4 regions of the Arthrobacter sp. TE12232 genome follow, and region 1 is predicted to be linked to each of the others. Evidence: riboswitches for the same ligand, from Rfam matches in the RefSeq annotation. Region 1 holds a riboswitch; each other region holds the start of a gene.
The links. Region 1 has a riboswitch for thiamine pyrophosphate ahead of ACVWZ7_RS12655 (ECF transporter S component). Riboswitches for the same ligand answer to the same signal wherever they lie in the genome.
Positions count from the first base shown of each region.

Region 2: linked by a shared signal. The riboswitch ahead of thiO (glycine oxidase ThiO) and the one ahead of ACVWZ7_RS12655 (ECF transporter S component) in region 1 are both predicted to bind thiamine pyrophosphate.
Region 3: linked by a shared signal. The riboswitch ahead of thiC (phosphomethylpyrimidine synthase ThiC) and the one ahead of ACVWZ7_RS12655 (ECF transporter S component) in region 1 are both predicted to bind thiamine pyrophosphate.
Region 4: linked by a shared signal. The riboswitch ahead of ACVWZ7_RS19265 (bifunctional hydroxymethylpyrimidine kinase/phosphomethylpyrimidine kinase) and the one ahead of ACVWZ7_RS12655 (ECF transporter S component) in region 1 are both predicted to bind thiamine pyrophosphate.

Region 1 covers NZ_JBSSFK010000001.1:2,850,677-2,858,130, forward strand. The annotation lists gene ACVWZ7_RS12635 (ion transporter) at 1-148, shown strand, start outside; gene ACVWZ7_RS12640 (DUF4235 domain-containing protein) at 172-432, opposite strand; gene ACVWZ7_RS12645 (DUF4386 family protein) at 551-1,309, shown strand; gene ACVWZ7_RS12650 (heme-degrading domain-containing protein) at 1,306-1,851, opposite strand; TPP riboswitch at 2,038-2,181, shown strand; gene ACVWZ7_RS12655 (ECF transporter S component) at 2,248-2,895, shown strand; gene ACVWZ7_RS12660 (ABC transporter ATP-binding protein) at 2,951-4,573, shown strand; gene ACVWZ7_RS12665 (energy-coupling factor transporter transmembrane component T family protein) at 4,570-5,373, shown strand; gene ACVWZ7_RS12670 (UDP-N-acetylglucosamine 1-carboxyvinyltransferase) at 5,522-7,045, shown strand; gene ACVWZ7_RS12675 (glutamate--cysteine ligase 2) at 7,153-7,454, shown strand, end outside.
Region 2 covers NZ_JBSSFK010000001.1:3,795,002-3,802,455, reverse strand. The annotation lists gene ACVWZ7_RS17050 (DUF222 domain-containing protein) at 1-34, shown strand, start outside; gene ACVWZ7_RS17045 (thiazole synthase) at 324-1,148, opposite strand; gene thiS (sulfur carrier protein ThiS) at 1,154-1,390, opposite strand; gene thiO (glycine oxidase ThiO) at 1,387-2,748, opposite strand; TPP riboswitch at 2,742-2,862, opposite strand; gene thiE (thiamine phosphate synthase) at 2,889-3,596, shown strand; gene ACVWZ7_RS17025 (ferritin-like fold-containing protein) at 3,633-4,304, opposite strand; gene ACVWZ7_RS17020 (RNB domain-containing ribonuclease) at 4,346-5,842, shown strand; gene ACVWZ7_RS17015 (DEAD/DEAH box helicase) at 6,146-7,454, shown strand, end outside.
Region 3 covers NZ_JBSSFK010000001.1:4,196,835-4,204,288, reverse strand. The annotation lists gene rpsP (30S ribosomal protein S16) at 1-71, opposite strand, end outside; gene ACVWZ7_RS18770 (hypothetical protein) at 258-695, opposite strand; gene ACVWZ7_RS18765 (VOC family protein) at 1,012-1,887, opposite strand; gene ACVWZ7_RS18760 (amidohydrolase family protein) at 1,969-3,051, opposite strand; TPP riboswitch at 3,131-3,238, shown strand; gene thiC (phosphomethylpyrimidine synthase ThiC) at 3,235-5,067, shown strand; gene ACVWZ7_RS18750 (hypothetical protein) at 5,188-6,330, opposite strand; gene ACVWZ7_RS18745 (DNA polymerase IV) at 6,617-7,454, shown strand, end outside.
Region 4 covers NZ_JBSSFK010000001.1:4,297,427-4,304,880, forward strand. The annotation lists gene ACVWZ7_RS19260 (Rne/Rng family ribonuclease) at 1-2,503, shown strand, start outside; TPP riboswitch at 2,649-2,746, shown strand; gene ACVWZ7_RS19265 (bifunctional hydroxymethylpyrimidine kinase/phosphomethylpyrimidine kinase) at 2,729-4,366, shown strand; gene rplU (50S ribosomal protein L21) at 4,723-5,031, shown strand; gene rpmA (50S ribosomal protein L27) at 5,093-5,356, shown strand; gene obgE (GTPase ObgE) at 5,473-7,059, shown strand; gene proB (glutamate 5-kinase) at 7,049-7,454, shown strand, end outside.

The sequences.
Region 1 (7,454 bases):
CAACTTCTTCCTGTCGCCCAAGAAGAAGGAACCCGCGCCGCTAGTCGATGCGGCCGACACGGGTACGGTCGAAGGACTCCGCCTGCGCCTCGAAGAGTCCGAAGCCAAGCTCACCGAGATCAGGAAGCTGCTCGTCGAGCCAAGCTAGTCAACGTCCTTGAAATGCCCTCGTTAGACGACGTCCTGGGTCTTGGCGAAGCGGGTGATCGCGCGCTGGGTGCCGCGGTTGGCGAGCACCTGGATGACGGTGCTGACCGCGGCCGAGATCAGCGCGAACGCCAATGCGTGGTGCAGCGTGGTGGGGACGTCGTCGTTGTCCGTGGGCGGCTTGCTGCCCGTGGACTTCTCCCAGACGGTGTCAACGAGCTTGGCGCCGGCGTAACCGGCCAGGAGGCTGACGCCGGTGCCGAGCAGCTTGATGAAGAGGTTCATTCTTCGTAACTCCTTAAGGGAGGAAACAGGGCTGCCCCTAGCCTAGCGTTCCTTGCCCGGGCATCCAGACAGGGCCAACGCCCCTGTATTGCCTCGCCCGCCGGACGTACTTTTGAGCATGGAACAGCCCCGGACCCGCCCGCTCGGCCATGCCCGGGGCGCCGCGGCGGACAGTCAGAGCTGGCGGCAACTCTACTTCTGGGCCGGAATCTCCGCCGTCGCGTTCGTGGCGTTGTTGATCGTGGCAGTGGTTCTGGACGCCATTGCCCCGCCACCGATCCACGGCGGTGCCGAAACCCTCGAGTTCATCGCCGGGCACACGGCGGTCTACGTCGCCGAACAACTCCTGTGGACCGTGCCCAACATTCTTCCGGTTCTGGTATTCGTGACCCTCTTCGTGGCACTCGCCCCGCTGAACAAGAGCCTGGCCCTCATGGCCACGGTGATCGGCGCCCTGCCGTGGGCGCTGTTCCTGGCCGTTCCGGTCACGAGCCGCGGATCGATGATCCTGGTCAATCTCAGTGACAGCTACGCGAACGCGATCGGCACCGCCGGGGCCGATGCCCGGCTCCGCTATGCCGCCGCGGCGGAGGCGCTGATCGCCGAGAACAACACGCCTGCCGCCGTCGGCGTCCTGTCCGCGCTCGGCATCCTGCTGATGTCGCTGACCATGCTCAAGGGCGTGCTGCCCCGTGCGGTGGCCTGGCTCGGCGTGGCCGCGGGCGCGGTTGGCGTGGTGGCGGAGGTACTCCGGTTCGCCGTTCCGGAGGTCTACCTGGTGTACGGCATCCTGATGTGGGCCTGGTTCACGGCGGTGGGGATTGCGCTGATCCGGCTGTCCCGGAGGACGCCGCGCGCGGACGGCGCCGCCGCCTAAGCTCCCGGCGTGAGGACCGTCCGTAAAGCCTCGACCACGAGGTCGTGGTCTGCCTTCTGCGGCAGCCCGGAGACAGTCACGACGGCTACGGCACCGGTGCCGCGCACGTAGATGGGGAACGCTCCGCCGTGGGCGGCGAACTCCATCTGATCGAACCAGGCGTTGTCCTCGATCCTTCCGCCGGCAGCGCGGGCCCGGAGGCCCACCAGCAGGGACGGGACCTCGTAGCGCTGGGCCGTGCGCTTCTTGGCGTTGATCCAGCGTTCGTTGTCCGGAGTGGCGCCGTCCAGCGCCGCGTGGAAGAGCACCTGCTCGCCCTTGGTGATGTCGACGGCGATGGGCAGCGAGCGTTGCCTGCCCAGTTCGACCAGGAGCAGCCCGAGGTCCAGGGCATCGTCCTTGCTGAACGATGCGAACTGGAGCGCATCCATTTCGGCCAGCACGCGGCCAATGAGCGCCGCCAGGGAACCGTGCGGTTGCGGCTCGCTCGAGTCCGGGTCGTACTCGGCGGAGGGATCTGGCGTGGCCGGTGTGTGCGTCAAAATGGTCCAGCTTTCCGGTGGGCGACAAGGCCGCCCGCTCGCGGGTCCGGGGGCCGACACGTCGACTCTACCAAGCGGCTCTTCCCGGCCGCGGGGTGCGCCTGGGGCAGGCCGCGGATTGTGACAGCACTCCACTGATAACCCGGGCCGTTCGGGTGTAAACTGAGCCAGCCCACAAGGGCGAAATAATTACGACAGGGGAGCGCCGCCGTCGGGCATCGCCGGAAGAGTCCGGGGAAACCAGTGGTGGGCGCTGAGAGTGCGGACAGCCGCAGACCCTCGAACCTGATCCGGTTAGTACCGGCGCAAGGGAGTCGAGTTCTCAGGGTGCGCGGAGGGCGGCGGAAGCCGAGGCCGGCCGGAGCACCCTCCCCTCCTGTTCCTCAGGAGGACGACATGACAGATATTTCAGCACAGCATGGTTCCAGCAGCCGTTCATCGGCCCGGCGCACCTACAACTGGCGTGTGGTGGACATTGTGGTTGCCGCCTTGATCGCCGTCGCCGGGGGCGTCATCTTCTGGGCCTGGGATCAGGGCGCGAACCTGATTTCCACCCCGGTCAACACGATCTACCCGCCGCTCAGCGGACTCTACGCCGGCGGATGGATGATCCCGGCAGTGCTCGGCATGCTCATCATCCGCAAGCCCGGGGCAGCCCTCTTCTGCGAGACGGTGGCGGCCACGGGCGAGCTGATCATGGGCTCGCAGTACGGCACCACGGTCCTGATCTCCGGAGTCCTGCAGGGCCTCGGCGCGGAACTGGTGTTCGCGGCCTTCCTCTACAAGAAGTTCAACCTCCCGGTGTCCCTCCTGGCCGGAGCCGGCGCGGGCCTCTTCTGCGGCCTGAACGACTCCTTCCTGCCGTGGGGCTGGAACATTGCCTACGAAGCCGGCGACAAGCTCGCCTACATCGTCTTCACCACCATCTCCGGCGCCGTGATTGCCGGCGGACTGTCCTGGCTCGCCACCCGCGGCCTGGCCAAGACCGGCGTGCTGGGCTCCTTTGCCTCCCGCAAGGCCGCCACGGAGCCTGTCTTCTCCTGAACCACGTTCCTGCACCCACTCCGGAACGGCCCTCTTGGAATTGCACAGGCGACTCATGACATCTTCACCAGGCGTACGCCCGGCCGCCGTCACAGCCCGCGGCTGGGGCTGGCGGCACGCCGGAAGGCTCCGGCCTGCGGTCAGCGGACTTGACCTGGACATCCGGCCGGGGGAGCGCGTGCTCCTGCTGGGCCCGTCCGGCGCCGGCAAATCAACCCTGCTCCACGCCCTGGCGGGTGTGCTCGGGGACGGCGCGGTGGGGGAGGCTGGCGACGCCAAAGAATCCGACGAGACCGGCAGCCTGCTGATCGATGGCGCTGCGCCCCGTGCACAGCGCGGCCGCGCCGGGCTCGTGCAGCAGGACCCGGAAACCCAGGTGGTGCTCTCGCGCCTCGGCGACGACGTCGCCTTCGGCGCCGAAAACCTCTCTGTCCCGGCCGGGGAGATCTGGCCGCGGGTCCGCGAGGCGCTCGACGACGTCGGGCTGGGCAGGCTGCCGCTGGACCACCCGACGTCGGCGCTGTCGGGCGGCCAAAAGCAGCGCCTGGCGCTCGCCGGGATCCTCGCGATGCGGCCGGGGTTGCTGCTGCTCGACGAGCCCACCGCCAACCTGGATCCCGCCGGCGTCCTGGAAGTCCGCGACGCCGTTGGCCGCTGCCTGGACAAGACCGGCGCCACCCTGGTGGTGGTGGAGCACCGGGTGGCGGTCTGGAAGGACCTCGTGGACCGGATCGTGGTGCTGCAGCCCGGGTCCGCCACGGACTCCGCGGTCCTGATTGACGGGCCGCCGGACCAGGTCCTGGCCGAGGCGCGGGACATGCTCATCGGTGCGGGCGTCTGGGTGCCCGGCTACGTGCCCGCAACACGTTCCCGGACCGCCCCGGCCTCCGGGCAGCTCCTGCTCTCGTCGGACGCCCTCGCGGTCTCCCGCGAGCGGCCGCGGCGGGCCGGACTGCGCCAGGGTTTCCGCACGATTGCGCCGCGCCCCGTGCAATCCGGGGTCATGGCCCGGGTCCGTGCCGGAGAGGCCTTGACCATCACCGGGCAGAACGGTTCGGGCAAGTCGACCCTGGCACTGACGCTCGCCGGCCTCCTGCGCCCCGTGGCGGGGACGGTCTCCGCCACGACGGAACTCAGTGGTTGCGCCATCGGTCGCGTAGGTGATGGCGCCGGGACCGACCCGTACCGGTGGAAAGCCCAGCAGCTGATCGCCAGGATCGGGACCGTGTTCCAGGAACCCGAGCACCAGTTTGTCACCGGCAGGGTCCACGACGAACTTATGTTCGGGCCCCGCCACCTCGGCTACGGCGAGGACCGTGTGGACGAGCTCCTGGAGCGGCTGCGGCTGACGGAGCTCGTGGACGCCAACCCCTACACGCTCTCGGGCGGCGAGAAACGGCGCCTCTCGGTGGCCACCGTGCTGGCTGCGCACCCGCAGGTACTGGTCCTGGACGAGCCCACGTTCGGCCAGGACGCCAACACCTGGGCCGAGCTTGCCTCGTTCCTCTCTGAACTTCTCGACGCCGGCACCGCCGTGGTCTCCGTGACGCACGACGCCGAATTCAGCGCTGTCCTTGGCGGCACCGAACTGCGCCTCCACGGCCGGGACACCGCCGGGTCGGGGGCCGTCAACGCCGCCGGCCCGGACCGGGAGCTGCCGGAGGCGGCCGCATCATGAGGGACGAACTGAGCGTCCGCGGCAACCATGCGCTGCTGACCCGCGCCAACCCGCTCGCGAAGTTCACGGCGGTCACCATGGTCACCCTGGTGCTGGCTCTGTCCATCGACTGGGTCTCTGCCTCGGTGGCGCTGGCCTTCGAACTGATGCTTCTGCCGCTGGCCGGGCTGACCGTTGCCCTGCTGTGGCAGCGCGGCTGGCCGCTGATCCTCGCGGCGGCGCTCGGCGGCTGGAGCACCGCCATCCTGGCGCCCGACGCCGGAGCCGTCCTGTTCGACGCCGGGATCTGGTCCATCAGCGCCGGCTCCCTGCAGCTCGGGATCGGTTTCATGCTCCGCGGGCTCGCGATCGCCCTGCCTGCGGTGCTGCTGATGAGCTGCACCGACCCCACGGACCTGGCCGACGCCCTGGCCCAGAACGCGAAACTGCCGCACCGGTTTGTCCTGGGCACCTTGGCCGCCATGCGGCTCGTGGGAATCATGGCCGAGCAATGGCAAACCATCGGGATGGCCCGGCGCGCCCGCGGCGTGGGCTCAAGCGGCAACCCCTACCAGCGCTTCCGCGCCACCATGGGCCAAAGCTTCGGCTTGCTGGTGCAGGCGATCCGGAGCGCGTCCCGGCTCGCGGTGACCATGGAGGCCCGCGGGTTCGGCGGCGCGGCGCGGACCTGGGCCAGGCCGTCCACGTTCAGCGGACTCGACGCCTGGGTGCTTTTGGGCGGGCTGGGCATTGCGGCAGCCGCCGTCGCGGCAGCCCTCGGCGCGGGCACCTGGAACCTTGTCTTCCTCACCCGCCAGTAGCCGCGGCAGCGTCCGGCGCGCCTGCGCGCTGCCGCTTGTCACAGCGCCGCCGCGCCGGTTATCGCATGATGCGGGTATGCATGTGAGATTGGCGCCATTCCGGCGGCAAATACCGGGTGCGGTAGATCATGCGTGATATTTTCGGGACATGACTCAACAGACTGCTGAACATGTCGGCCTCCTGCTCCGCGAGGCCCGCGGGGACAAGGGCTGGACCCAGGGACAACTCGCGGCCGAGCTCGGCACCAGCCAGAGCGCCATCGCCCGGATGGAGCAGGGCAAGCAGAACCTGAGCCTGAAGATGATCCAGCGGCTGGAGACGATCGTCGGGCACAGCATCGTCAAAGTGGGCCGGCCCCAGATGACCCACCTCCGGGTCGAGGGCGGTCGCACGCTTTCCGGCGCGGTGGACGTCAACAGCAGCAAGAACGCCGGCGTCGCCCTTTTGTGCGCCAGCCTCATCAACCGCGGCACCACCACCCTGCGCCGGCTGGCCCGGATCGAGGAAGTCAACCGGATCGTCGAGGTGCTGACCAGCATCGGCGTCGAATGCACCTGGCTCAACGCGAACGACCTCCAGATCCGCCGCCCCGCTGTCCTGGACCTCGCATCCATGGATGTGGAGGCGGCCCGCCGGACCCGCAGCGTCATCATGCTCCTGGGCCCGCTGCTGGACGAGGCCGACACATACCGTCTGCCCTACGCCGGCGGCTGTGACCTCGGCACCCGCACCGTGCAGCCGCACATGCAGGCGCTAAGCCAGTTCGGGCTCAGCGTGGACGCGAAGTCCGGGTTCTACGCGGTCCAGGCACCGCCGTCGGACAGCCACGACCGCTCCTTCGTGCTCAGCGAACGCGGTGACACCGTCACCGAGAACGCCATCATGGCCGCCGCGCACCGCCGCGGCACCACCATCATCCGCAACGCCAGCCCCAACTACATGGTGCAGGACCTCTGCTTCTACCTGCAGATGCTCGGGGTGGAGATCGACGGCGTCGGCACCACCACGTTGAAGATCACGGGCCGCCCGTCGATCGACGTCGACATCGAATACTTCCCCTCCGAGGACCCGATCGAGGCGATGAGCCTCATCACCGCCGGCATCGTGACGAACTCGGAAGTCACCATCCGCCGCGTCCCGATCGAGTTCATGGAAATCGAGCTGGCGACCCTGGAACAGATGGGCCAGCGGCTCGAAGTGTCCGGGGAGTACTTTGCCCGCAACGGCCGCACCCGCCTGGTGGACGTCACCACCAAGCCTTCGGAACTGCGGGCGCCGGAAGACAAGATCCACCCCATGCCCTTCCCGGGCCTGAACATCGACAACCTGCCCTTCTTCGCCGTGATCGCGGCCAACGCCCACGGCCAGACGATGATCCACGACTGGGTATACGAGAACCGGGCCATCTACCTGACCGAGCTGAACAAGCTGGGCGCCCAGGTGCAGCTGCTCGACCCGCACCGGATCTACGTCAACGGGCCCACCAAGTGGCGTGCCGCCGAGGTGGGCTGCCCGCCGGCCCTGCGCCCCGCGGCCTGCCTGCTGCTGGCCATGCTCGCGGCTCGCGGCGTCTCGGAACTGCGGAACATCTACGTCATTGAGCGCGGCTACGAGGATCTGGCCGAACGGCTCAACACCATTGGCGCGAAGATCGAGTATTTCCAAGACTGATCCCAAGCAACGCGAGGTCTGATCGCGCCCGTCCGCAGGGGGATGGGCGCGAAGTGACCCGGCGTTGGCGTAGGGCGTGTCGGCGGTTCCTGACGCACAATAGATTTATGCGCACCTTCGGCGTGGAGGAAGAACTGCTGATAGTCGACCCGGAATCGGGCCGGCTGCTTGCCCTCGCCGACCTCATGCTGGCCAGCCTGCTCCCGCCGAAGCAGGACGCCGCCCAGGTTCTCCCGGGGCAGCAACCGGTCCACGAGGGCGGCGCCGACTTCAGCTACGAGCTCAAGCTCGAACAGATTGAGACCCAGACCCGGCCGTGCCTGGACTATAGGGAACTTCTTCGGCAGCTCAGGCAGGGCCGGGCCTTGGCAGACCAGGCCGCCCGCGTGCACGGCGGCCGAGTCGCGGC
Region 2 (7,454 bases), 940 kb from region 1:
ACCCCGACGCAACAAATACTTCCGCCCCGACTAGTAGTCGTTCTCTCATAGGTCGGTGTTCGCTGTTTGTCCCTGCGCGTTCCTGGCAACGGGGGCAGTATCCCGGCAGTTCGACGCAGACTCATCGGAGTTCCTCGCGGACGCCGTAGGGGCTATGGCTTCCCTCGCCGGCCACGGGCCTGCAAGGCGCATATCGGCGATGACAGGCGCCGATGGGCGATGCAAGGCTCCGCCTGGTGATGAGGATCTGTGATGAAGCGGTCCTGCTGGCGGAACCAGGTCAGACCTGCCAGCCTCACCGGCCTTTCAGAGGAACGCAGACGTTACAGGAACTCGGCCCGGCCTTCCATCGCCGAGGACGCCAGCGCGTGTTCGCGCCGCGGGATCCTGCCGGCCGCTTTCGCCAGCCTGCCGGCGATGACGGCGTGTTTGAAGGCCTCCCCCATGAGCGCGGGATTCTGGGCACGGGTCACGGCCGTGGCCAGCAGCACGGCGTCGCAGCCAAGTTCCATCGCCAGGGCCGCGTCCGAGGCCGTGCCGATTCCGGCATCGAGCACCACGGGCACGGACGCCCGCGAGACGATCAGCTCGATGTTGTGCGGGTTCAGGATGCCCAGGCCGGTCCCGATCGGGGCACCCAGCGGCATCACCGCCGTCGCCCCGAGGTTTTCGAGCCGCAGGGCCAGCACGGGGTCATCGTTGGTGTACGCGAAGACCTTGAAGCCGCGGGCCACCAGCTGCTCAGTTGCGTCCACGAGCTCGACCGCGTCCGGCAGCAGGGTGTGCTCGTCGGCAATGACTTCGAGCTTGACCCAGTCCGTCTCCAGGGCCTCGCGGGCCAGTTCGGCGGTGAGTACGGCGTCCTTGGCGGTGAAGCAACCGGCTGTGTTCGGCAGCACTCGGATGTTGTGGTCCACGAGCAGCTGGAACAGCGATCCCGTTTCCGCCGGTGAATAGCGGCGCATCGCCACGGTGGTCAATTCCGTCCCGGAAGCCAAAAGCGCCGCGCCCAGCCCGTCCAGGCTCGGCGCACCGCCGGTGCCCATGATAAGCCGGGATCCGAGCGTCACGCCGTCCACCACGAACGGATCGGCGAGGGCCCCGGCAGCCGGCCGGGCCGGCGATCCTGCAAGAGTCGTTTCGTTCATGCTGGTCATCCTCCCTGGACTGCCGTAACAAGTTCGACGTCGTCGCCGTCGGCGAGCGCGGTGGCGTGCCACTGGCTGCGGGGCACCACTTCAGCGTTGCGGGCCACCGCGACACCGAGCTTCTGCCCGTCGGCAGCCCGGCCGTCGGGGCCGATGCTCCGGCCCGTGAGCTGGCTGACGAGTGTGCTGACGGAGGCGCCGTCGGCGACGCTCTGCTCCGTTCCGTTCAGTCTGATGTTCATGCTGCTTCCTTGTTGGGGCTGTCCCCGGACGCATCCGGGGTGCGGGAGAAACGGTCGGGGCGGAACCCGGCCCAGCGCGGGTCCGGCATACCGTCCATGAGCTGACGACAGACGACGGCGGCTGCCGGGGTCAGCAGGACGCCGTGCCGGAAGAATCCCGTGGCGATGATGAGGCCCGGGACGTCCCCGCCTTCCGGGCGCGAGACGCGCCCCAGCATCGGGGCGTTGTCCGGTGTGCCGGGGCGGGCGCGCGCCGTGGCTTCGAGTAGTTCCAGCTCGGCTACAGCGGGCACCAGCTGCTGAGCGTCTCGGAGCAGCTGGTAGACGCCGCCGGCGGAAACAGCGTGCGGATCCGACGGGCCGTCTTCGCGTTGGGTGGCGCCGATCACCACAGTGCCGTCCTGCCGCGGGACGATATACACCGGCACCCCGCGCACCATGCCACGCACGGTGGCCGTAAGCAGTGGTTGCAGGTGCGCGGGCACGCGGAGCCGAAGGATGTCGCCGTAGACCGGCCGCAGCGGGAGTTTCAGTCCAGCGGGCAGCCCGTCAAGGTCGGGGGCGCCGAGCCCGTTGGCGACCACGGTTTCCGCGGCCCGCACGGAACCGCCGCCCGCGAGCCGGACACCGGCGACGCGTCCGTCCTCCCACAGCAGCCCCGCCGCGCGCCGACGGACGAATCTGCAGCGGCCCTCCGCGTCGAGCAGCCTGGTGAGCCGGGCAATCAGCATGCGGGGGTCCACCTGGTGGTCGGCCGGGATATCGAATGCGCACGAGATACCGGGGCTGAGCAAAGGTTCCCGGCTGCGTGCCTCGCGCACGGTCAGGGGCTCCACGGTGAGGCCGGAGTCCTGCTGGACTTCCCTCAGGTCCGCGAGCGCGCGCCGGTCCGCCGCATCGGCACCGACGGCGAGGGTCGGCGTCGTCAGGTAGCCGGTACTGGACCCTGCCCGGGATCCCGGGCCGCTGGCGGCACTGGCATCGGCGTCGATCCCGGCACCGGCATCGATCCCGGCCACGAAGTCGGGCCACAGCCGGGAGGACTCGAGCATCAGTTCCAGGAGCTGTTCTTCCTGATAGTGCAGTTCGCTGACGGGGGCCAGCATTCCGGCGGCGGCCCAGCTGGCCCCGCTGCCGGGCGCGTCATCGATCAACACCACGGACCGGCCCGCACGGCTGGCCTCGAACGCGATGCCGTGGCCGATCACCCCGCCGCCGATCACCGCAACGTCAACAGCGACGTCCTGTGCGGATGTGTCCTGTGCGGTGAGGTCCTCTGCGGAACCCGGGCCCGTGTCACAAACCCGGTAGGCGGCGTCATCTGCGGCTTCGGCTTCACGGCTGGTTCTTGTGCCCATAAAAAATTCCTTCCCTACGCCGGTACTAGCCGGATCAGGTCAAGCGGTCGGCTCTGACGCCCTCTCAGCCGTGCAGCGATGACGTGGCCGCTGCGGGCTCCCGCGGTATGCGCCCAGTTTAGAGGAACTAGGCTGGTGTCATGAGCCAGGACTCCCTCCACACCACCGCCCGCCTCTACTTGTGCACCGACGCCCGGCAGGACCGCGGCGACTTCGAGGACTTTGTGGACGCCGCATTCGCCGGCGGGGTGGACATCATCCAGCTGCGCGACAAGTCGCTTGAGGCGGCCGAGGAACTGGAGCTCCTGGAGGTCCTGCACGCCGCAGCGCAGCGGCACGGACGGCTCTGGGCCGTCAATGACCGGGCGGACATCGCCTCTTTGTCCGGGGCTCCGGTGTTCCATATCGGGCAGAAGGATATTTCGCTCGACGCCGCCCGCGGCCTCCTCGGCAAGAAAACCATAGTCGGATTGTCCACCCACAGCCCGGAGCAGGTGGACGCCGCCATTGCGTCCTCCCCCGGCCGCAAGGGACTCGACTACTTCTGCGTGGGACCCGTGTGGGCCACTCCCACCAAGCCTGGACGCGCCGCCGTCGGCCTCGACCTGGTGCGTTACGCCGCCGAGGCGACCGGCCGGGCGGATGGGGAGGGAGCCGGCACGGTCGACGGCCGGGTCGAAAGCTTGTTGCCGTGGTTTGCGATCGGCGGCATCGACCTCGGCAATGTTGAGCAGGTAGTCGACGCCGGTGCCCGCCGGATCGTCGTGGTCCGGGCAATCACCGACGCCGATGATCCGGCCCACGCAGCCGGCGCACTGCTGGCGGCGCTGGATGCCGCCGATTCCTGAACAGGTTCCGTTCGGGTTTCCGCCCCGGCGGCGGAGCTACCCCGCCAGTCCCAGCGCGGCCATCCGGCGCGAGTGGTTTGTGGCGAGTTCGGCCGTCAGAGCCCTGACCAGTTCCCTGGCGCCGGCGTCGTCCAGGCCTGAGAGCCCGCCGAGGAAGGCGTGTTCGAGACTGACCCGCTGGGCTTGGGTCAGTGCCTCGCCCAGCAGGCGCCTGGCCCACAGCGCCAGGCGCGACGCCAGCCGGGGGTCATCGGCCAGGGCCGCCTTGAGCCGCTCCTGCAGCACGGCCGTGGCCTCCTCGGCGGACTGGATCTGCTCGATCAGTTCCCGGGTCGCGGTGTCGACGTGCCTGGCGACGGCACGGTAGAAGTCCGCGGAGACGGTGTCGATCACGTAGGCCTTCATGAGGGATTCGTACCAGTCCGCCGGGCGTGTGCGCTCATGGAAGTGGTCCACGGACGGCTGGAACGGCAGCATGGCGGCCTCCGTGTCCAGGCCCATGGCCTCGAGCCGGGCCCGGACGAGTTCGTAGTGCTGGAACTCGACTACCGCGATCCTGCCCAGCACCGCACGGTCATGCAGCGTGGGTGAATAGCGGGCGTCCGAGGACAGCCGTTCGAAGGCCGAAAGCTCCCCGTACGCCATGACTCCCAGCAGATCCGTGAGGAAGCTGTTGTAGCGGGCAGGATCGTCCGGGATTGGGCTCATAATCCAAGACTAATAGCGGAAATCGGGCTAACCTGATTTTCGTGTCCCATCATCGCCTGACCCCGAGTATCCACGAGCAGCAGAACCAGCTTGCCGGGGCTCTCAAGGCGTTGCGCACCACGCTGGAACTGCCCGGTCCGTTCCCCGAGGACGTGCTGCGCGACGCGCAGGCGGCGGTGGCCGAGCACAAGCTGCCGGACCTGGACTTCACCCATGTCGAGTTCGTGACGATCGATCCGGCGTCCTCCACCGACCTCGACCAGGCGCTGTATATCGAGCGCAACGGCGAGGGCTACAACGTGCTTTACGCCATCGCCGATGTCCCGTCCTTCGTCGCGCCGGGCGGGGCGCTCGACGCCGAGACCCGCCGCCGCGGCCAGACCTTCTACACCCCGGACGGGCGGATCCCGCTGCATCCGGAGGTCATCAGCGAGGCTGCCGGTAGCCTGCTCGCCGGGCAGCTGTGCGCGGCATTCGTCTGGGAGTTCGAACTCGACGCCGCGGCGGAGGTGACCTCGGTGCTGGTGCGCCGGGCCCAGGTCCGCAGCCGCGCGAAGCTCAGCTACAAGGGTGTCCAGGCCGAGCTCGACGCCGGCACCGCAACGCCCCTGCTGCAGCTGCTGAAGGAGGTGGGCACCAAGCGCGTGGAGCTGGAACGCCTCCGCGGCGGCGCGAGCCTGAACATGCCGGAACAGGAGATCCAACAACTGCCCGACGGCGGCTACCGGATCGTGGCGGCCCCGCCGCTTCCGGTGGAGGACTGGAACGCCCAGATTTCCCTCATGACCGGGATGGCGGCGGCCGGGCTGATGCTCCAGGGCAAGGTCGGCATCCTGCGCACCATGCCAGCCCCGGACGAGGCGTCGCTGCGGCACTTCCACCGCCAGACTCACGCTCTCGGCAAGCCCTGGGACGGCGAAACGCCCTACGGCGAGTACCTGCGGACCCTCGACCCCACGGATCCCCGCCAGCTGGCCATCGTGCACTCGGCCGGCATGCTCTTCCGCGGGGCCGGCTACACGCCCTTCGACGGCACAGTGCCGCAGGCCGCCGTGCAGTCCGCCATCGGCGCGGCCTACGCCCACTCCACCGCGCCGCTGCGGCGGCTGATCGACCGTTTCGTGCTGGTGATCTGCGAGGCCTTGAGCAACGGCACCGAGGTTCCGTCCTGGGCCCGGGAAGCCCTGCCGTCCCTCCCGGCCATCATGGCCACCTCGGACCAGCTGGCCGCACGACTGGAGCGGCTCGCACTGGACACCGTGGAAGCAGCGCTGCTCGTCAACCACGTCGGCCAGGAGTTCGACGCCGTCGTGATCTCCGGCTCCAGACCGGCAAAGAGCGCCAGCGGCAGCGGCACCAACGGGAACGGCGGCAAGTCCAACGGTAACGGGAACGGCCCGTCCGGAATCGTGCAGATCGCCGAGCCCGCGGTGACCGCAAGGTGCCCCGGCGAGCTCGAACCGGGCACCCAGGTCCGGGTCCGGGTGGTGTCCTCGGACATCGCCACACGCGAAATCCGGCTGGAGCTGGTCGGCTGACGGACCGCCGCCGGGCCCCCTCTGCGGCGCGATCGCGCCTCCAGTCGAGGATCCGGGTCTCGTACAGCTAGACTGGAGAGGTAGATATGGATGCCCGGTCGTTGATTTCCATGATTTTCGAATTCAACAAGCCCGCCCCTACGCGATCTTGAGATACACCCGCTGGTCCCCAGTGCCAGCATTTAGATAGCCCGCGATCGGCTTCCACTGGAATTGCTTGCGCGCCTGAGCGTGCTCCGGAACGGCCACGGCCGGCCCCGTTGAGCAAGCAGCGCAGCCCAAAATGAATAAGGAAACTCACCTGTGAGTGAATTGCACACGCACCAGCTTCTGACCGATGAGTCGGGCACGGAGACCATCGAGCCCGAAGAAACCATCATTTCGGACGAAAAGCCGCACGAGATTGCCGAAAAGACGTTCGCCGATTACAACGTCCGCGCGGACATCGTGGAGTCCTTGGCCGACGCCGGCATCACCCACCCCTTCCCGATCCAGGCAATGACGCTGCCGGTCGCCCTGGCCGGACACGACATCATCGGCCAGGCCAAGACCGGCACGGGCAAGACCCTCGGCTTCGGCATCCCGGCGCTGCAGCGCGTCGTTGGCCGCGACGACGCCGGCTTCGACAAGCTGGCCGTGCCCGGCGCCCCGCAGGCCCTCGTGATCGTGCCCACCCGCGAACTCGCCGTCCAGGTAGCCAAGGACCTCGAGAACGCGGCCAAGAAGCGCAACGCCCGTATCGCCACCATCTACGGCGGCCGCGCCTACGAGCCGCAGGTCGATGCCCTGCAGAACGGCGTCGAGATCGTCGTCGGCACCCCCGGCCGCCTGATCGACCTCTACAAGCAGAAGCACCTGAGCCTGAAGAACGTCAGGATCGTCATCCTCGACGAGGCCGACGAAATGCTGGACCTCGGATTCTTGCCGGACGTCGAAACCCTGATCGCCGGTACCCCCGCGGTCCGCCAGACGCTCCTGTTCTCGGCCACGATGCCCGGCCCGGTCATCGCCATGGCCCGCCGCTACATGACCCAGCCGACCCACATCCGCGCCGCGGACCCGGACGACGAAGGCCTGACCAAGCGCGACATCCGCCAGCTGATCTACCGCGCCCACAGCATGGACAAGGTCGAAGTTGTTGCCCGGATCCTGCAGGCCCGCGGACGCGGCCGCACCATCATCTTCACCAAGACCAAGCGCACCGCTGCCAAGGTGGCCGAGGAACTCGTGGACCGCGGTTTCGCGGCTGCCGCGATCCACGGCGACCTCGGCCAGGGCGCCCGCGAACAGGCGCTGCGCGCCTTCCGTAACAACAAGGTGGACGTCCTCGTTGCCACCGACGTCGCCGCCCGCGGCATCGACGTCGACGACGTCACGCACGTGATCAACTACCAGTGCGTCGAGGACGAGAAGATCTACCTGCACCGCGTCGGCCGCACCGGCCGCGCCGGCAACAAGGGCACCGCTGTGACCTTTGTCGACTGGGATGACATGCCGCGCTGGGGGCTCATCAACAAGGCCCTGGGCCTGAACTTCCCCGAGCCCGTGGAAACCTACTCCTCCTCGCCGCACCTGTTCGAGGAACTCGACATCCCCGAGGGCACCAAGGGCC
Region 3 (7,454 bases), 1.3 Mb from region 1:
TCCATGACGACGATGCGGTAGTACGGTGCGCGCATCTTACCGAAGCGCTTAAGGCGAATCTTTACGGCCACTTTTGTGGTCACTCCTGTTTCTGAAACGGGGTCGAGCCCGGCGTTCTGCACCCGTGGGGCGGGCCGTACTAGGGGGTTCTAAAGGACAAGATCCGGACGCGGAGAGAGGGGCCACGCAGATCGAGTACCTGTTCATTGTGCCAGATGACCGGCAGGATTTCGACTTGACACGGCCTGGCCGTCCGGTCAGGACGTCCAGACATAGAGTCCGGACTTGGTGGCGGGGTCGATTCCGGCGGCCAGTTCGGCGATCCGGCGCACATATGCCCGGGCCTGGTCCGCGCCGAAGGGCATGTCCTCCTCGGCGGCCCAGGTGGCCGCAACGTCCTCGAGGATGTCGCCCTCCCCCTCGGTTTCGTAGCTGAGCAGTTCCGCGAGCGTCCGGACCATGGCGGAGGGGACGCCGAGCAGGGAGTCGCTGGCCACGTCCACCATCGCCAGTTCGTAGTCCGCGCCCGGGGCGTGCACGGCCACTCCGGCGAGGTCGCCGAGCCGTTCGACCTCGAAGTCGCTGATGTCCGGGATGCGCACGGCGTCCGGGGCGGCCGCGCCGCCCGCTTCGAGCGCGCCGGCGCGTTTGAGGGCGGCGTCGTGGGTGGACACAAAGATTTCAGTAAATCCCATGCAGCTGGTCCTTAGATGTCTGGCGGCGCTTGGCCGCTGTTTTTGGCGTCGCTTCAGCCTAATCGCTTCAGCGCAGCCGCGCCCCGGCCGCTGGACATGCCCTCGGTGACCGTGCCCTCGTTGACCGTGCCGGACCGTGCGTCATCTGGCCTCGCCCGCGGACATGCCCTCCCCTGACCGCGGGCAATGGACATATGGCCGCTATGTCCATTCCCGGCCGCGACCGATGGACATGTCCAGCGGTCCTGTCAGTGAACAGCGTGCATGTCCGGCGGGGAGCTGTGAACGCTGGACATGTTCACCGAAAAGCACTCCCTTAGCGCACGGCGACGCGGATGCGGTTGCGCCATGGGTCCTCGAAGCGCAGTTCGGCGCCGGTGTGGTGCGAGTCGACGCCGGCCACCTTGAGGCGGTCAGCCAGGGAACCGACGTCGTCACCGGAGGGCACTTCGATGAGCACCTCGCCCAGGCCCAGGGTGTCGCGTCGGGGGCCGGCGCCGCGGCTGTTCCAGACGTTCATGGCCATGTGGTGGTGGTAGTCTCCGGCCGAGACGAACAGGGCCTGGCCATGCCAGCCCGCGGTCTTTTCGAAGCCCAGGGTGCCGACATAGAACTCATGCGCAGTGTGGACGTCGCCCACCTGCAGGTGCACGTGCCCGACGCCGGCGGCCGCCTCGCGCTGGCCGCTCAGGGACTCTTCGGTCAGGTGCTGCTGCAAGTAGCGCTGCGGCGGCAGGGCCAGGCTGTCCATGACGACGTTCTTGCCTTCCCAGGACCAGTCCTGCCGCGGCCGGTCCCAGTACAGCTCGATGCCGTTGCCTTCGGGGTCGTTGAAGTAGAAGGCCTCGCTGACGAGGTGGTCCGCGCTGCCGGTGAAGGACTGGGGCTCGTACTGGGCCGCGCTGGCAACGGTGGCCGCCAGGGAGTGTTGGTCCTCGAAGAGGAGGGCGGTGTGGAAGAGCCCGGCTTCGCCGCGGGAGGGCAGATTCAAGCCCGGGGCGGGCGCCAGGTGGACCAGGGGCTTCTGCCGGCGGCCAAGGTAGAGTCCGCCGTCCTGTTCGGCCACGATGTCCAGGCCGAGGGCGCGCTGGTAGTAGTCGGTCATGAGCTTCATGTCGCCAACCTTGAGCATCACGGTGCCCATGGTGAGTGCGGCAGGAAGGAGATCCTGGGTGCTGGCTTCTGCGGTCATTGAAACTCTCCGGGGGTCAGTGGCCACCGGGCTTTCGGTGACCTTGCATAGTATTAAATTACTTGAAGCTTCAATTTATTCCTAACGGGTTGGCCGGCCCCGCAGGACAATGTGCTGCAGTCCGGCCAGGGTCCCGAGGTCCTGCCGGGGGTCCTTCGCGCACACCAGTACGTCGGCGCTGGCCCCTTCGGTGATGCCGTCCGCGCCGAGCCAGGTCCGCGCGGACCAGCTGGCAGCGTCGAGGGCAGCCGCGGCGGGCAGCCCGGCGGCGTGCAGGGCCCGGATCTCGTCCACGATCCGGCCGTGCCTGATCACGCTGCCGGCATCGGTGCCGGCATAGATGGCCACCCCGGCCTCGTGGGCTTCCAGGATCCGCTCCGCCCGCCGCTCCCACAGCGAGCGCATGTGCGCGGCGTAGCGGGGGAACTTGGCCTCCGCCTGGGCGGCGATGTCCGGGAAGGTGGCGATGTTGATCAGGGTGGGGACGATCGGCACGCCCTGCTCCACGAAGCGCGGCAGGTGCCGCGGCAGCAGCCCGGTGCCGTGCTCGATGCAGTCGATCCCGGCGTCGAGCATGTCATCCAGGGTGTCCTCGGCGAAGCAGTGGGCGGTGACGCGGGCCCCTTCATCGTGCGCGGCCTGGACGGCGTCCTTGAGGCTTCCGGCGGGAAAACTGGCGGCGAGGTCGCCGGCGTCGCGGTCGATCCAGTCCCCCACGAGCTTGACCCAGCCGTCGCCGGCACGGGCCTGCTTCCGCACGGCCTCGACCAGGCCGTCCGGTTCCACCTCGACGGCGAAGCCGCGCAGGTAGCGCCGGGTGCGGGCGATGTGCCGGCCGGCGCGGATGATCCGCGGAAGGTCCGTGCGCTGCTGGAGCCAACGGGTGTCGTGGACGGCGCCGGCATCGCGGACCAGGAGCGTCCCGGCGTCGCGGTCCGTGAAGGCCTGGGTCTCCGCGGTGTCCTCGGCAACGTCTCCGCCCGGGCCGAGGCCGATGTGGCAGTGTGCGTCCACCAGCCCGGGAATGACCCACCCATCCAGCACGCGCTCCGGCGCGGCGGCGGGCCGGTGGAACGTGAGCCGGCCGTCGACGGACCAGAGGCCGTGGCGTACCGTGTCCGGCCCGGTGAGGACGGGGCCGCTGAATTCGATGATGCCGGTCATGGGATCAAGGGTAGTCCCCATGTCGCCGCGCCGGCCGCGTCACACTGGACAGCCGTCCGGCGGCGCGTGGTAGCTTCATCTACGACCACACGGGTGCCCCTGCAGGGGCTGAGATCGGGCTGACGCGGCCTGCGACCGTTGAACCTGTCCGGGTAATGCCGGCGAAGGAAGTGAGTATTTTCCGTGAATACGCAAATTGCACAGCACAGCCCTATCCAAAACCAGTCCGGCCAAAACCTGCCTGCCGACTCTGAGGCTGCCGCGACGCAGTCATTGAAGTCCCACTCGCTGGCCTTCACGACGGACCCGGAGCACGGCATCCGCGTCCCGGTGACCGAGATCGCGCTGGAACCCTCGCCGGGCGGCGTCGAGAACCCTCCATTCCGGGTCTACCGCACGGCCGGGCCGGGCAGCGATCCGGTGGTGGGGCTGGCCCCGTTCCGCAGCGGCTGGATCGTCGGGCGGGGTGACACGGAGCCGTACCGCGGCCGGGAACGCAACCTGCTCGACGACGGCAGGTCCGCGGTGCGCCGCGGTGCCGCCTCCGCGGAATGGCGGGGCGCCCCGCCAGAGCCCCGCCGCGCCGTCGAGGGCCGGACGGTCACCCAGATGCATTACGCGCGGCAGGGCATCGTGACACCGGAGATGCGGTTCGTTGCGCTGCGCGAGAACTGCGATGTGGAGCTGGTCCGCAGCGAGGTGGCAGCGGGCCGGGCCATTATTCCCAGCAACATCAACCACCCGGAGTCCGAGCCGATGATCATCGGCAAGGCGTTCCTGGTGAAAATCAACGCCAACATCGGCAATTCCGCGGTGACCAGCTCCATCGCCGAGGAGGTGGACAAACTTCAGTGGGCCACCCAGTGGGGTGCGGATACGGTGATGGACCTCTCCACCGGAGACGATATCCATACCACGCGCGAATGGATCATCCGCAACTCCCCCGTCCCGATCGGAACGGTCCCGATCTACCAGGCGCTGGAGAAGGTCAACGGCGAGGCCAACGCCCTGACCTGGGAGATCTTCCGGGACACCGTGATCGAACAGTGCGAGCAGGGTGTGGACTACATGACCATCCATGCCGGGGTGCTGCTGCGCTACGTCCCCCTGACGGCCAACCGGGTCACCGGGATCGTGTCCCGCGGCGGTTCCATCATGGCCGGCTGGTGCCTGGCGCACCATCAGGAGAACTTCCTCTACACCCACTTCGACGAGCTCTGCGAAATCTTCGCCAAGTACGACGTCGCGTTCTCCCTCGGCGACGGGTTGCGGCCCGGCGCGACGGCGGACGCCAACGACGCCGCGCAGTTCGCCGAACTCGACACGCTGGCCGAACTCACCCAGCGGGCCTGGGAGTTCGATGTGCAGGTCATGGTGGAGGGCCCGGGACACGTGCCGTTCCACCTCGTCCGGGAAAATGTGGAGCGCCAGCAGGAGCTCTGCAAGGGTGCCCCGTTCTACACGCTGGGACCCCTGGTTACGGACATCGCACCGGGCTATGACCACATCACCTCGGCGATCGGCGCCACGGAGATTGCCCGTTATGGCACCGCGATGCTCTGCTACGTGACGCCCAAGGAACACCTGGGGCTGCCGAACAAGGACGATGTGAAGACCGGAGTGATCACGTACAAGATCGCCGCCCACGCCGCCGACCTCGCCAAGGGCCACCCCGGAGCGCACGAACGCGACGATGCCCTGTCCAAGGCGCGGTTTGAGTTCCGCTGGCGGGACCAGTTCGCGCTGTCCCTGGATCCGGTGACCGCCGAGGCCTTCCACGATGAGACGCTCCCCGCGGAGCCGGCCAAGACGGCGCACTTCTGCTCGATGTGCGGGCCCAAGTTCTGCTCCATGCGGATCAGCCAGGACATCCGGGACGAATATGGTTCCGCCGATTCGCAGGCGGCACTGGCGCAGATGGCCGCCGGGATGCGGGAGAAGAGCAACGAATTCCTGGCAGCGGGCGGCAAGGTCTACCTGCCCAAGCCGACCGTGGGAGCACAGGCCTCGGCCTAGCCAGCGGTCCAGGACGCCTGCCCTGCTGGGCGGGCGCCCCGGACAGCCATGGGGATTGCCCCCTGATGAGGCACTAGCGGGATGCGACAGTAGGCGTTCCGACCGCGCGACGCGTCGCTCTCAGGACGTCGCCGTCGGTGCCGGCGTCCGTGCCGGATTCGGCGTCGGCTCCCGTGCCGGATTGGCGGCGATGTTCCTGTAGAGCTCGGAGTTGAGCGTCGTGTGGCCGTGGTCGTCGGTGACGTAGACCTCGAAGGTGAAGATGCTTGCGTCGTGGTCGAGCGCGAACTCGATCGTGGGGTTCGTTACGGAAATCGTCCCTTCCGAGATGATTCGGCCATACTTCTGCTCCGGGGGACTGAGGTCTGTGCCGCGCTGCGCGGGGTCGCGGATGAAGTATCGGACCGTGTACGGCGCGGACGGCAGTGACCGCAGGGTCGGGAAGAAGCTGAAGTCTCTTGTGCCGGGCTTGAACTGCTCCGCACGCCACTGGTAGGCGGTTACGGCGGGCGTGAGGGCGTCGTCGAGGTCGCGGATGCCGGTGCGGTTCGTTTGGGCGTCGAAGCTGCGGTCATGCCCGCCGAAGGCTTTGGCGACCGGTCCGAGCCCGAAGCCGAGGGCCAGGCCGAGCCCAATCGAGACCATCGGGATGAGGATTGCCGCCACGCGTGCCCGGCGCAGCAGACCCGTCCTCACCGACTGTCGGTGCATCGAGAGCGTGTGCGGCACAGCGCCTGTGATCACAGTTCTCGAGTACGGGCTGCCGGCCGCGCGAGCCCATGCCTCGATGTGCGCGGCACGCGGCGGCAAGGGGGCTTCCGCGCCCCCAACGTTGTTCCAGTAGGCCAGAAACGGCAGCGGCAAGTCCCGGAGCCGGCCATACGGGTCCCTAAAGGTGAAGGTTGGGACCATCCGGTACTGGACGCCCCCGCGGCCGGCGTACCGGTGGGGATAGGGGTGGAAGTCTTCAAGCTGCGTGCGATCGACCCTGGCCCGGGCGAGGAACGCCTTCGTCACGATCGCCGCGTCCGGCGTGAGCGTGACCCACTCGCCGGCGGACCACAGCAGGACGGCGCCGAAGACCGCGGAAATGATTGCCCCCGCCATGATGAGCGCCTCCGCCCAGGCCGCGATGATCGTGCTGTCGCGCTCGTTGACCAGGATCGAGCCGGCGACCGCCGCGACTGCGACCGCCAGCAGGCCCGTACCGAGGGCCGCGCCAGCCCAGCCCGGCATCCGCAGCGCACGAATGCGGGTCGGCAAATCATCCTCCCGGAAGTGATCCCCTGAACTTGGAACGAACATCGCTACCCCCATCCCGGCTCCCCCGTCGCCGAGTGTAGTGCCCCGACACCGTTGGCGACAATGAATGCGCAGGTCAGGGTGGGGATGAGGGCGTACCCGTTCACGGCTTGGTGTTGCTCAACCGGGCTTTGAGTCGTCTTGCCTCACCCGCGTTCCGAGGCACAGGTCAGGACGCTGCAGGCCACGCAGCCACGCCCGGAGGAGGGCCGATGCTTGCCAGGGATGTTTAGGGCAGACTGGTGGCGTGAGCGGAATCCGGTGGGTGCTACACGTCGATCTCGACCAGTTCATCGCGGCGGTCGAAGTGCTTCGGCGGCCGGAGCTTGCGGGCAAGCCGATCATTGTCGGCGGTCGGGGCGACCCCACGGAACGAGCTGTGGTATCGACCGCATCCTACGAAGCCAGGGCGTTCGGCGTGGGTTCCGGAATGCCCTTACGCATTGCGGCCCGGAAAGTGCCCGACGCTGTGATCCTGCCCGTCGATCAGGAGGCTTACCTCGCGGCGTCTGAAACGGTGATGGCTACCCTGCGCGCGCAGCCCGGCGCCACCGTGCAGGTGCTGGGTTGGGATGAAGCCTTTATAGGCACGGAGACAGAGAATCCGGAGGCCTACGCCCGGCAGGTGCAGGCCGCTGTCCTGGAGCAAACGCGGCTGCATTGCAGCGTGGGCATCGGCGACACGCTGGTCCGGGCAAAGGTCGCTACCGGGTTCGGCAAGCCGGCCGGCGTCTTCCGCCTCACTGCCGGGAACTGGCTCGATGTCATGGGCAGTCGGCCCACCAAGGACCTGTGGGGCGTCGGAACCAAAGTGTCGGGCCGCCTGGCCAAACTCGGCATCAACACAGTGGCCGAGCTCGCCGCGTCCGACCCCCAGGTCCTGGTCCCGGAGTTCGGCCCCAGGATGGGTCCTTGGTACGCGGAGCTCGGACGCGGGGAGGGCACCAGCGTTGTGGACGACACCCCGTGGGTTGCCCGCGGGCATAGCCGGGAGACCACCTTCCAGCGCGACCTGACCGAGCCCGCCCAGGTGGACGACGCCGTGAGGGAGCTGACGGCGCGTGTCCTTGAGGATGTTGTGGCCG
Region 4 (7,454 bases), 1.4 Mb from region 1:
GGTGCGTCCGGCCCCGGCGGCTGCAGCAGCGGAGCCCGAGGAAGAAGAAGGCGACGAGGACGAGGACGCCGGCAGCCGCCGTCGTCGCCGTAGCCGCGGCCGCCGCGGACGCACCCGCACCTCCGCCGAGTCCGAGATCGACGTTGAAGGCACCGAGGAAGAGGGCGAGGAGGGCCAGGAGGGGACGCTCGAGGACGGCGTGACCTCGCGCCGCCGGCGCCGCCGCCGTCGCGGTGACCAGGACCTGGAACTGACCGGCGGGGGAGACGACGATCCGCCCAACACCGTGACCCGCGTGCGCGCGCCGCGGGCCATCAGCGAAGCCCCGGTCAACAACCGCGTCACCTCGGTCAAGGGTTCCACCCGCCTCGAGGCCAAGAAGCAGCGCCGCCGCGAATCCCGCGACACCGGCCGCCGCCGCACCGTGATCACCGAAGCCGAGTTCCTGGCCCGCCGTGAATCCGTGGACCGGCAGATGATCGTCCGCCAGCGCGACGACAGAATCCAGATCGCCGTCCTGGAAGACGGCGTCCTGGCCGAGCACTTCGTCTCCAAGACCCAGCAGGACTCCCTGATCGGCAACGTCTACCTGGGCAAGGTCCAGAACGTGCTGCCCTCCATGGAAGCTGCCTTCGTGGACATCGGACGCGGCCGCAACGCCGTCCTGTACGCCGGCGAAGTGAACTGGGATGCAGTGAACCTCGAAGGCAAGCAGCGCCGGATCGAAAACGCGCTCAAGTCCGGCGACTCCGTCCTGGTCCAGGTCACCAAGGACCCGGTCGGCCACAAGGGTGCCCGGCTCACCAGCCAGATCTCGCTGCCCGGCCGCTACCTCGTGTACGTGCCCGGCGGTTCCATGACCGGCATCTCCCGCAAGCTGCCCGACGTCGAACGCAACCGCCTCAAGCGGATCCTCAAGGACCGCCTGCCCGAGGACGCGGGCGTCATTGTCCGCACCGCGGCCGAAGGGGCGTCGGAGGAAGAGCTGACGCACGACATCAACCGGCTCCGCGCGCAGTGGGAAGGCATCGAGAGCCAGTCGACCTCCACGAAGATCCTCGCCCCCGAGCTGCTCTACGGCGAACCCGACCTCACCATCAAGGTGGTCCGCGACGTCTTCAACGAGGACTTCTCCAAGCTGATCGTCTCCGGCGAGGAAGCCTGGGACACCATCGAGGCCTACGTGACCTACGTGGCGCCTGACCTCGTGGGCCGGCTCGAGAAGTGGACCAAGGACACGGACATCTTCGCGGCCTGGCGCATCGACGAGCAGATCCACAAGGCCCTGGACCGGAAGGTCTTCCTGCCCTCCGGCGGGTCCCTCGTGATCGACCGCACCGAGGCCATGACCGTGGTGGACGTCAACACCGGCAAGTTCACCGGCTCCGGCGGCAACCTCGAAGAAACCGTCACCAAGAACAACCTGGAAGCGGCCGAGGAAGTCGTCCGGCAGCTGCGGCTGCGCGACATCGGCGGCATCATCGTGATCGACTTCATCGACATGGTGCTCGAATCCAACCGCGACCTTGTGCTGCGCCGCATGGTGGAGTGCCTGGGCCGGGACCGCACCAAACACCAGGTGGCGGAGGTGACCTCGCTGGGCCTCGTGCAGATGACCCGCAAGCGGATGGGCACCGGGCTGCTGGAAGTCTTCGGCGAACAGTGTGAAGCCTGCGCGGGCCGCGGCATCGTCACCCACGACGAACCCGTCGAGCACCGCAGGGCCAACACGGTCGCTGCCGAGCACTACGTCCCGCGCGCCGAGGCCCAGCCTGCCGCCCGCACCGAACGCAAGAGCCGTCGCCGCGGCCGGGGCCAGGGCCCGGAGTCCGCACCGTCCGCACCGGCCGCCGTCCACGCCGAGCCCACCGAGGCCGAAAGCCACGCCAAGGCTGAAGCCACCCGTGCCGCGCTGGCAAAGGTCGCCGCCGCGGCCCACGCCGCGCACCTGCACGACGGTGAAGCGGCCGCTGCCAGCGACGCCGGGGCCCGCCAGGCCGCCGTCGACGCCGTCACGAAGCTTGCCGCCACGGAAGAGGCAGCAGGCCGTCCGGCGGCTGTGCTGACGTTCGGCGGTGAGCAGGTGGCCCTGCCGTTCGTCGAGCACGCCGAGGGCACGCCGGAGCCGTCCCTGACCCTGGACCTGCTGACCGAGGCCTTCGCCAACCTGGGCGAGGCTGAGGCGCAGGCCAACAGGCAGGCGGCCACCCAGGCCCAGCACGAGACTCAAGCCACGGCACCCGAGCCTGCGCGCGTCGAGGCACCGGCTGCACGGACAGCGGAGACCACGACGACGCGTGGCCGCCGCGGCCGCCGCAACCGGAGCGCCAGCCGCGCCCAGGGTGCAGCCAACGAGACCTCCGTGGAGCACCGCGAGGCAACACGGCCAGCCGCCGCCGGCTCGGTTCACGAGGCCAAGGCACCCGCGGCGGCAAGGCCGGCCATCCCGGCCGGCAACGAGCCGATCATCCTCGGAGTCGGCGTGCCGGCATCGGAGCTGTAGTCCTTTACGGCTGACCCCTTCCGCCACTGATCCGGCTGAAGTGTAAATTGCGGGTTCGGGCCGGAGCGGGCGTAACAATACGTCCGCTCCGGCCCGGGCCCGCTTCGCCGTTAACAGGGCAGCGCCGGGACAGCGGCTAGGCTTGACCACTGACACGGGGTGCCGCGCATCGGGCCGGCTGAGATCCAGACCCGTTGAACCTGTCCGGTTAGCACCGGCGAAGGGATGTCTGACTTGTCCGCAACAGTGAATCCGTCTGAATTTCTGCCCGACGCTTTTCTACCTCCCAATTTTCTGCCCTCCGCGCCGTCTGCGCCGCTGCGCATTCCCCGGGTGCTGGCCATCGCCGGCTCGGACCCATCCGGCGGCGCAGGAATCCAAGCGGACTTGAAGAGCATCGCTGCGAACGGCGGCTACGGCATGGCCGCCATCACGGCCCTGACGGCGCAAAACACCCGGGGCGTGCGCGCCGTCCACGTTCCTCCGGCAGAGTTCCTCACGGCGCAGCTGGACGCCATCAGCGACGACATCGGCATCGACGCCTTGAAAATCGGCATGCTGGGTGACGCCGCGGTAATCGACGCCGTCCGCACCTGGCTGGAAAAGGTGCGACCCGCCGTCGTGGTCCTGGACCCGGTAATGGTGGCCACCAGCGGCGACCGGCTCCTGAAGGAATCCGCCGAGGCCGCACTGCAAGCCCTCCTGCCGCTGGCGGACCTCATCACGCCGAATCTTGCCGAGCTGGCCATCCTGCTTAAGGAACCCGTCGCGGCAGACTGGGCGGAAGCCCTGGAGCAGGGCAAGCGCCTGGCCGCCCTGAGCGGCACCACCGTCCTGGTCAAGGGCGGACACCTCCCCGGCGGGGATGGTGCCGGGGATATTGCCGGGGACGGCTGCCCGGATGCGCTGGTCAACACCGTAGGGCTGCTGGGGCAGGAGACCGTGGTGGTGCCGGGGGAGCGGATCGCCACCCGCAACAGCCACGGCACCGGCTGCTCCCTGTCCTCGGCCATGGCCACGGTGCAGGCGCGGGTGGGGAACTGGGAAGCCGCACTGCGGGAGGTCAAGCCGTGGCTGCTGGGTGCGCTCCGCGAAGCCTCGGCCCTGGACGTCGGCACCGGCAACGGCCCGGTCCATCACTTCCATCACGTGCAGGACCGCACGAGCTCTCAGCACAGCCAGCACAGCCAGGGGCCGGCGGAGACCCCCGCGGAGGGCGAGTTCGCCGCGGCCCTGCGCGATGGCGCCGCGGCCGATCTCGACGCCATCTATGCCCTGGACTTCATCCGCGGACTCGCCGACGGCACCCTGCCCGAGCACGAGTTCGCCTACTACCTGGCCCAGGACGCCATTTACCTCAACGGCTACTCCCGGGTCCTGGCCCGCGCCGCCGCCGTCGCCCCCACCGAGGCCGAACAACTGTTCTGGGCCCGCTCGGCGCAGACCTGCCTTGAGGTCGAGTCCGAGCTCCACCGCTCCTGGCTCAGCACCCGCCCCGCGGCGGCCGGCCTGGGCCCGGTCACGAAGTCCTACGTGGACCACCTGCTGGCCGCCTCCGTCTCGGGCAGCTACGGCGTGCTCGTGGCGGCAGCCCTGCCGTGCTTCTGGCTCTACGCCGAAGTCGGGGCCACCCTGCACCGGGAATTCCTGGCCGGCGGCGCCCCCGCGGCGCACCCTTACGCCGACTGGCTGCGGACGTACGCCGATGAGGACTTTGCCGCCGCGACCCGGCAGGCGATTGCGTACACCGACGCGGCGGCCCGGCAGGCCTCCGCCGGCGAGCGGGAGGCCATGGCCTTGGCCTTCCGGCAGTCCTCACGCTACGAAGTGCACTTCTTCGACGCGCCGAGACTGCACGCCTGACCCAACCCGCCCCGCACACCCGCTAGGATGGTGGGGCACGGTTCCGGAAGTCGTTGCGGCAACACTGCGTAAAAACGTAGTGGCGCCTATCACGGACTACCCGCCGGAACCAGCCTCATTTGCGGCCGAAGGCAAAATTAGCGTATTCTAGATCTTCGGTGCTTACGCCAACACTTGGGTTATGACCCTGAGAACTATCCACATGGAATTCCTCGTGGATTTGTTCCGGGGGTAGCTCATGGGTTCCCCCGGGGAATCCACCGGCGTTGAGGCACAGCGTGAGCCGGTCCAAACAATTTGGCCCCAGGTTCCGCACGCAAATCTAGTAATAAACGTCGAGAGAAGTGAGTTCCCCAGTGGTGTACGCGATTGTCCGCGCAGGCGGCCGCCAAGAGAAGGTTTCCGTTGGAGACTTCGTTACCCTGAACCGCGTCCCCGGTGGAGCCGGCAGCACCTTTGAGTTGCCCGCACTGCTCCTGGTGGACGGTGACAAGGTCACGTCTGCTGCTGCGGACCTGGCCAAGGTAACGGTTACGGCTGAGATCCTCGAAGACCTTCGTGGTCCGAAGATCGTCATCCAGAAGTTCAAGAACAAGACCGGTTACAAGAAGCGCCAGGGCCACCGTCAGGAATTGACCAAGGTCAAGATCACCGGTATCAAGTAACTCTTCGTTACTGTTCAGGTTCCAGCAGATTCCCCAGAATTTTTGAAGGCAGGCATTTCAAATGGCACATAAAAAAGGCGCGAGTTCCACTCGCAACGGTCGTGACTCCAACGCCCAGTACCTCGGCGTGAAGCGCTTCGGTGGCCAGGTAGTTTCCGCAGGCGAAATCATCGTCCGCCAGCGTGGAACCCACTTCCACCCGGGCGCCGGCGTCGGCCGCGGCGGGGACGACACCCTGTTCGCCCTGACCCCCGGTGCTGTCGAGTTCGGCACCCGCCGTGGTCGTCGCGTTGTGAACATCGTGGCTGCTGCAGCTGCAGAGTAACAACAAGTTCTAAATCGGTGGGGCGGGCCATTAGGTCCGCTCCACCGGTGTTTTAACCGCATTACAATCAACTTGGGCCTTTTTGAGGTCCGGGGAACAGCACTGAGGAGATCCACGTGGCTAGCTTTGTAGACCGGGTAGTACTGCACGTATCCGGCGGTACCGGCGGCCACGGCTGTGTCTCCGTTCACCGTGAGAAGTTCAAGCCCCTCGGCGGTCCCGACGGCGGCAACGGCGGCAATGGCGGCGACGTCATCCTGCGCGTCGACCCGCAGACCACCACGCTCCTGGACTACCACCACGCCCCCCACCGGCACGCCACCAACGGCGGTCCCGGCATGGGCGACTGGCGCGGCGGCAAGAACGGCGAGACCCTCATTCTTCCGGTTCCCGAGGGAACCGTCGTGAAATCCAAGACCGGCGAAGTCCTCGCCGACCTCGTGGGCGAAGGCGCCGAATACATCGCAGCGGCCGGCGGCATCGGAGGACTCGGCAACGCTGCGCTGTCCTCGCAGAAGCGCCGAGCCCCGGGCTTTGCGCTGCTCGGCATCGAAGGCGAATCCAGCGACATCGTCCTGGAACTGAAGTCCATCGCCGACATCGCCCTGGTCGGTTTCCCGTCCGCCGGCAAGTCCAGCCTCATCGCCGCGATGTCCGCCGCGCGACCCAAGATCGCCGACTACCCCTTCACCACCCTGATCCCCAACCTGGGCGTCGTCCAGGCCGGCGAGGTGCGCTTCACGATCGCCGACGTCCCCGGCCTGATCGAGGGCGCCAGCGAAGGCAAGGGCCTGGGCCACAACTTCCTGCGCCACGTGGAGCGCTGCGCCGCCCTGGTGCACGTGCTGGACTGCGGAACCCTCGAAGCCGACCGCGACCCGCTCTCCGACCTCGCCATCATCGAAGCCGAGCTCGAGAAGTACGCCGTGGACATGAGCTACGCCGGCACCGACGGCGCAGTGGTCCCGCTGAACCACCGCCCCCGCCTCGTGGCGCTGAACAAGGTCGACCTGCCTGACGGCAAGGACATGGCCGAGTTCGTCCGCCCGGAACTGGAATCCCGCGGTTACAAGGTCTTCGAGATCTCCGCAACAAGCCACGAGGGCCTCCGCCAGCTGGGCTTCGCCATGGCCGAAATCGTCAAGGCCGCCCGCGACGCCGTCGCGGCGACCCCGCCGAAGGTGCAGGCCCCCGTGCTGCGCCCCCGCGCCGTCAACGAATCCGGGTTCACGATCCGCCGCGAAGAAAAGAACCTTGAGCCGCTCTTCCGCGTCCTCGGCGACAAGCCCGTGCGCTGGGTCAAGCAGACCGACTTCACGAACGAGGAAGCGATCGGCTACCTCGCCGACCGCCTCGCCAAGCTCGGCGTCGAAAACGAACTCTTCAAGCAGGGCGCCACGCCTGGGGACACCGTGGTGATCGGCGAGGACGACGGCGTCGTCTTCGACTGGGAGCCGACCATGATGGCCGGCGCCGAACTGCTCGCCTCGCCGCGCGGCACCGACGTGCGCTTCGCAGACATCGGCGACCGCCCGACGCGCGGCCAGAAGCGCGACGAGCAGCAGGAGCGCCGCGACGCCAAGGCTGCCGCCCGCGCCGAGCTCGAAGCCGAGCGTAAGGCCGGTATCTGGACCGAATCCGTCAGCGGCCGCCGGGCGCGGCCGCTCAAGGAGAGTGGGCTGGGCGAAGCCGATGACGAGTAAGACCGTCGTCGGGCACCTCACGCCTCACAACCTCAAAGCTCAGACCCTCAAGGCCCCCGACCGTACCGCGCTGTCCGGGGCCCGCCGGATCGTCGTCAAAGTGGGCTCGTCCTCGCTGACGTCCATCAAGGGCGGGATCTCGGAAGAGGCCCTGACCGGCCTCGCCGACGCCCTGGCGCACAAGCGCAATGCGGGCGCGGAGATCATCCTGGTCTCCTCCGGTGCGATCGCGGCCGGGCTCGCGCCGCTGGGACTTGAGAAGCGCCCGCGCGACCTCGCCACCCAGCAGGCCGCCGCCAGCGTGGGCCAGGGCCTGCTGATGGCCCGCTACACGCACGCGTTCGGGGCGCACGGGGTCACCGTCAGCCAGGTGCTTCTGACCGCTGATGACTTCA